Orrella dioscoreae: one gene and its partner. The protein of the gene in region 1 interacts with the protein of each later gene in a pairwise test. Links are inferred from orthologs where the notes say so. Each region holds a gene or a part of one and is shown on either strand. Other genes may lie near its edges.

Region 1 (3,165 bases):
CCAACACCTGCGCTGCCGACTTCATGGCGCGCAGCAAGCATCCGGGGCTCTACCGCATCCATGAAGGACCGACCACCGAGCGCCTGCAGGCGCTGCGCGAGTTCCTGCGCACCGCGGGCCTGTCGCTGGGCGGCGGCGAGGATCCCACCGCCAAGGATTACCTGAAGCTGCTGGAAGCCGCCCGCGCGCGGCCGGACTACCAGCTGCTGCAGACCATGTGCCTGCGCTCGATGCAGCAGGCCATGTACAGCCCCGACAACGTCGGGCACTTCGGCCTGGCGTACGACGCCTACACGCACTTCACGTCGCCCATCCGCCGCTATCCCGACCTGCTGACGCACCGCGTCATCAAGTCGCTGCTGCAGACGCGCCGCTATGTGCCGCAGGTGGAAAACCACGCCGTCGCGCTGGCCGCCACGGCGCGCGAGCAGGAGCATGCCGTCTGGGAACGCCTGGGCCTGCTGCTGTCGGCCAACGAGCGCCGCGCCGACGAGGCCTCGCGCGATGTCGAGGCCTGGCTCAAGTGCTGGTTCGTGAAGGAACGCGTGGGCGAGACCTTCAGCGGCCGCGTGACGGGCGTGGCAAGCTTCGGCATCTTCGTCACGCTCGAGACGCTGCACGTCGAAGGCCTGGTGCACGTGTCCGAGCTGGGCGGCGAATACTTCCAGTTCAACGAGGCGCTGCACGAACTGCGTGGCGAGCGCACCGGCATGCGCTATCGCCTGACCGACAAGGTCCAGGTGCAAGTGTCGCGCGTGGACCTGGAGGCGCGCCGCATCGAGTTTCGCCTGGTGCCTGGCACGAGCTTCGACGCCTTGCGCCGCGCCGCGGGCCGCGGCGAAGAGCCCGCGCCGCGCCGCGTGAAGAAGGCGGCCTCCGCCAAGCCGGCGCCGTTGCGCGGCACCACGGCCAAGGAGCGCCGCGCCCAGGCCAAGAAGAGCGCGCAGCAGGCGGCGCGTCCGGCGGCCTCGCCGGCGGGCAAGAAGTCCGCCAGCCGCAAGCGCAGGTAACGGCAGCACGGCGGGATGGGCGGGCGGATGTCCGCCCATCCACTACTATCCTTCCTATCGACACGACTTACATTTCAGGACGACATGGCAGCATCCCAGGTATTGGCCGGTTTTCATGCGGTGGTGGCGCGCTTGCGCCACGCGCCCGACTCGGTCAAGGACATCTATTACGACGGCCAGCGCCGCGACAAGCGCATGCTGTCCCTGCTCGAGCAGGCCGAGCGCGCGCAGCGTCCGGTGCATGCGGTCAATGCCGAGCGCCTCGATGGCCTGGCACGCGGCACGCGCCACCAGGGCGTGGTGGCGCTGGCCGACGCGCGCAGCCTGGCCGTGGACCTGGATGAAGTCCTGGAGACGGCGAACGCCGTGCCGTTCCTGCTGATCCTCGATGGCGTGACCGATCCGCACAATCTGGGCGCCTGCCTGCGCACCGCCGATGCGGCGGGCGTGCACGCGGTCATCGCGCCGCGAGATCGCGCGGTGGGGCTCAACGCCACGGTGGCGCGCGTCGCCTGCGGCGCGGCCGACACCGTGCCCTACCTGATGGTCACCAATCTTGCGCGGACCATGCGCGAGCTGAAGGATCGCGGCGTCTGGCTGGTCGGCACCGATGACCAGTCGCAGGACACCATCCACGATGTGGACGCCAAGCTGCCCATGGCCTGGGTGATGGGCGCGGAAGGCGAGGGCATGCGCCGCCTGACGCGCGAGACCTGCGACCGCCTGGTGCAGATCCCCATGCAGGGGTCGGTCGAAAGCCTGAACGTCAGCGTGGCCAGCGCCGTCTGCCTGTACGAGACGGTGCGCCAGCGCCAGCCCTGATACCGGTGGCCGCCGGGCGGCGGCCACCCCGCCAATAAATAAAGAAAGCACCTGGACGTTGCATCATGAGCAAGCACGGCTTTACCACCACCATCCTGCACGGCGACCGACGCCAGGGCGTCGAACATGGCGCGGTCCACAAGCCCATGCACCCTTCCTCGGAATATGCCTATAAGGACGCGCGCGAATTGACGGCCGTGTTCCAGGGCAAGTCCGGTTTCAGCTATGCGCGCCAGGGCACGCCCACCACGATGGCGCTGGAGGCGAAGATCACGGCGATGGAGTCGGGCGCCGGCACGGTGTCCTTCGCCACCGGCATGGCCGCGCTGGCCGCCATCTTCACGACCTTGCTGCGCCGCGGCGATCACCTGGTGTCCAGCCAGTACATCTTCGGCAACACGAACAGCCTGCTGGGCACGCTGCAGGAACTGGGCGTCGAGGTAACGATGGTCGACGCCACGGACGTTGCGCAAGTGGAGGCCGCCATCCGGCCCAACACCCGCATGGTATTCGTCGAAACCATCGCCAACCCCGGCACCCAGATCGCCGACCTCATGGGCATCGGCGCCCTGTGCGGCCGCGCGGGCCTGGTCTACGTCATCGACAACACGCTGACGTCGCCCTGGCTGTTCAAGGGCCGCGACGCGGGCGCCGCGCTGGTGATGAATTCGCTGTCCAAGTACATCGGCGGCCACGGCCACGCGCTGGGCGGGTCGGTCACCGACACCGGGCTCTTCGATTGGAAGGGGCATCCGAACATTTTCGAGTCCTACCAGAACGGGCCCTCGACCACCTGGGGGCTTACCCAGATCAAGAAGAAGGGACTGCGCGACATGGGCGGCACGCTGGCCGCCGAGCCCGCGCATCGCATCGCAGTGGGCGCCGAGACGCTGGCCTTGCGCATGGACCGTGCCTGCGCCAACGCGCTGGCGCTGTCCCGCTACCTGGTCGAGCATCCGGGCGTGGCGCGCGTGCACTATCCGGGTTTGCCCTCGCACCCGCAGCACGTCCGCGCAGGCGAACTGTTCCGTGGCCGCCATGGCGCGCTGATGGGCATCGAGCTTGCCGAGGGCATCGATTGCTTCGATTTCCTGAACCGTCTGTCGGTCGTTGCGCTGGCAACCCATCTGGGAGATACCCGTACGCTGGCCTTGCCTGCGGCGCACACCATCTATTACGAGATGGGTGCGCAACGGCGCGCCCAAATGGGTATTGCCGACAGCCTGATCCGCGTGTCGATCGGCATTGAAGACGAAGCGGACCTGATCGACGATTTTGACCGCGCGCTGCGCGGTGCCTGATCGGTTTGGCTTCGTCCCGTTTTTTTGCGCTT
Region 2 (3,306 bases), 970 kb from region 1 along the record:
GATCGTCATGCTGACCAGGTACGCGGGGATTTGCGCCAGGACAATGCCCAGGACGGGTTCGTTGGTGAAAAAGGCCGCCACGCAGCACGGCCCCAGGGTGAAGCCGATCATGATGCCGGTCATCCGGGGCGCGCCGAAATTGCGGAAGCAGATGCCGCCCACCATGGCCGCCGCCGACAGGCAGGCGATGCATGCCGCCACCCAATCGCCGCTCAACAGGCAGATGAAGGCGCCATACCCCACCGACATGGCCCAGACCACGGCCAGCAACAGCGTCATGTCGGTATAGGTGCTTTTGCCCACCAGCGCATTGCGGCGCGCCACGACGAGCAGCACGAGACGGGCCATGCAGACCAGCACTTCCAGGCCCAGCCAGAAGAAGAAGGCTGGCTCGGGCTGGCGTAGGGTGACGATGAGCGCCACCAGGATGGTGTTGACCACGCCGCCGAAGAAGATGGGCAGGGTGCCAAAGAGGCCGCCAATCAAGGCGACCCGGATGTCCGGGGGTACGTCCGGCCCCGCGTCGGCGAGCCATTTCGTCAGCCGCCACTTGGGCAGACTGAAAACCCTGCTTTCATTGTTCATGCTTGCCATTTCGGCATCCGGGATGCCGCTGGAGAAAAAAGAGCGGCTCTGCCCTTGTGCAGCAGCCCGTCCCCAGGTGGCCTGTTCCACGGACCCACCCTCAGTGCAGGCGCAGATTACCGGAAAACGGGAATGCCCATTCCGACGAATAAGCGGTCAGGTGCAACCTTAGAATATGTGCAGGGTAACGTCGTGGCATTCCGGCCACGCCCGCATGCCCCAGGAACGTGCAAGGACGCCGCCGTGGATGCCGACAAGACCGCCCTGCTGACCGTGGCCCAGATGCGCGAGGCCGACGAACGGGCCATCGCGGCGGGCACGCCCGGCACGACACTCATGCAACATGCCGGTGACGCCGTGGCCCAGGCCATCGCGCGGCGCTGGACGCCCCGCCCCCTGACCGTGCTGTGCGGCCCCGGCAACAATGGCGGGGACGGATTCGTCGCCGCCCGCCTGCTGGCGCAACAAGGCTGGCCCGTGACCGTCGCGCTGCTGGGCGACAGGGAAGCGCTGCGTGGCGATGCCCGCTTCCACGCTCACCAATGGGGCGGTCCACTGGTCTCGCTGTCGCCTGACGCCGTGCGCCACGCCCGCCTGATCGTCGACGCGCTCTTCGGCGCGGGCCTGTCGCGCCCGCTGCCGGACGTCGCGGCCCAGACCCTGGCCGCCGCCCGTGCGCGCGGCGTGCCCGTGGTGGCGGTGGACGTCCCCAGCGGCGTGGACGGCGACACCGGCGCGTCGCTGGGCGCGGTCGGCGCCGACCTGACGGTGACGTTCTTCCGCAAGAAACCCGGCCACCTGCTGCTGCCCGGACGCACGCTGTGCGGGGAGATCGAGGTGGCCGATATCGGCATCGCCGCCCCGGCCCTCGCCGCCCTGCAGCCCCAGGCGCACGAGAACGCCCCAGCGTGCTGGCTGCCCAGCCTGCCGGCCCTGGGGCACGGCACCCATAAATACCAGCGCGGCCATGCCCTGGTCCGGGGCGGCTACCCCACGACGGGCGCCGCCAGGCTGGCGGCGCTGGGCGCGGCCCGCGCCGGGGCGGGGCTGACCTCCGTGGCCGTGCCCGCCGAATCGCTGGCGATCTATGCCAGCCACCTGTTGAGCGTGATGGTCCAGCCGCTGGCCCAGCCCGCCGACCTGTCCGCCTTGCTGGAGGATGGCCGCCACACGGCGCTGCTCGCGGGCCCGGGACTGCCCGACGATCCCGTTACCCGCGACGCGGTGCTGACCTTGCTGGGCACGGGCAAGCCTTGCGTGCTGGACGCCGGCGCGCTCACCGCCTTTCGCTACGACCCCGAGACGCTGTTCCGGGCCATCGAAGGGCCCTGCGTCCTGACGCCGCACGAGGGAGAGTTCCAGCGCCTCTTCGGCATGGACGACGCCGACAAGCTGAGCCGCGCGCGACGCGCGGCGGCACGCAGCGGCGCCGTGCTGGTGCTCAAGGGCGCCGACACCGTCATCGCCGCGCCCTCCGGGCTGGCGATCATCAACGCGAACGCGCCGTCCACGCTGGCCACGGCTGGCAGCGGCGACGTGCTGGCCGGCCTCGTCACCGGCCTGCTGGCCCAGGGCATGCCGGCGTTCCAGGCCGCCGCCGCGGCCACCTGGCTGCACGGCGACGCCGCCACGCAATTCGGCCCGGGCCTGATCGCGGACGACCTGCCCGGGCTGGTGCCGGGGGCCCTGGCACGGCTGGCGCAACACGGCCAGGCACCGCAAGCGGAGATCTCCTGACCGGCAGGCACCGCGCGGCGCGCGGTCAGCCTGCCTCCGCGCGCGCCGCGGCCTCGACCAGCCAGTCGTGCACCGCCGCCACCCGCCTGTCGTCCAGGGCGCCCGGCGCATAGGCGATGCCATACCGCTTGCCCGTGGACACTCGCTGGGCGAAAGGCGCCACCAGGCGCCCGCGCGCGAGCTCGTCGGTCGTCAGGGTGCGCCGCGCAATCGCCACGCCCATGCCCGCGATGGCGGCCTCGATGGTCAGGTGGTTGCGGTTGAACATATACCCGCGCCGCACCTCCACCTGCGGCGCGCCGATGGCGCGCAGATAGCCTTCCCACTCGGCGTAGGGCGGGCTGCCGCGCCAGGCGGTCATGTCATGCAGCAAGGGATAGTGGCGCAGGTCGTCGGGCGTTGAAATGGGGTGGCTGGCATCCAGCAAGGCAGGCGCGCAGACCGGGAAGATCTCTTCCTCCATCAGCGGCGTGATGTCAAAGCCCGAGTACACACCGTCGTTCAGGTCGATGGCCAGGTCGAAAGCGCCGGGCTGCAAGGCCTGGCTGCTGTCCTCGGCTTCCAGTTGGAGCGCCAGCGCCGGATAACGCCGCTGGAAGTCCGGCAATCGCGGCACCAGCCACTTCGCCATGAAGGACGGCAGTGCGCGCACCTTCACGATACCGGCGAGGTTGCCGCCGCTGAGCCGGCCGATCTCCAGGTCCACGGCCTCATAGGCCGGCCCCACGGCGGCCTTCAGCCGCGCGCCCTCGTCCGTCAGCGTCAGGCGGCGCGGCAGCCGCACGAACAGCCGGAAACCCAGCCACTCCTCCAGTTGCTTGATCTGCTGGCTGACCGCGCCCACCGTCACGTGCAGGGCCTGCGCCGCCTGGGTGAAGGACAGCAGCTTGGCGCAGACCAGGAAGACCTTCAGGCGGGCATGCACCTGGGCCGGGATTTCACGCTTATCGTTTAGCATTTCTAAATCGAAGGCAGAATTTATGG

The links.
Region 2: the proteins of rlmB (region 1) and ODI_RS04135 interact in binary tests that used the Escherichia coli proteins (3 or more experiments, as listed by UniProt). The link is inferred for Orrella dioscoreae from one-to-one orthologs.

The regions. Positions count from the first base shown.
Region 1 is NZ_LT907988.1:1,885,584-1,888,748, forward strand. The notes cover bases 114-2,963. They hold rlmB (23S rRNA (guanosine(2251)-2'-O)-methyltransferase RlmB), read left to right. Parts: upstream 114-1,094; coding sequence 1,095-1,832; downstream 1,833-2,963. Other genes in these bases: rnr (ribonuclease R), read left to right, coding at 114-1,010; ODI_RS08800 (cystathionine gamma-synthase family protein), read left to right, coding at 1,898-2,963. Also shown: more of rnr, read left to right, coding at 1-113; more of ODI_RS08800, read left to right, coding at 2,964-3,133. UniProt on the Escherichia coli protein: Specifically methylates the ribose of guanosine 2251 in 23S rRNA.
Region 2 is NZ_LT907988.1:915,771-919,076, reverse strand. What follows is about bases 85-3,075. They hold ODI_RS04135 (NAD(P)H-hydrate dehydratase), read left to right. Parts: upstream 85-828; coding sequence 829-2,322; downstream 2,323-3,075. Other genes in these bases: ODI_RS04130 (LysR substrate-binding domain-containing protein), read right to left, coding at 2,348-3,075; ODI_RS04140 (GGDEF domain-containing protein), read right to left, coding at 85-585. Also shown: more of ODI_RS04140, read right to left, coding at 1-84; more of ODI_RS04130, read right to left, coding at 3,076-3,280. UniProt on the Escherichia coli protein: Bifunctional enzyme that catalyzes the epimerization of the S- and R-forms of NAD(P)HX and the dehydration of the S-form of NAD(P)HX at the expense of ADP, which is converted to AMP.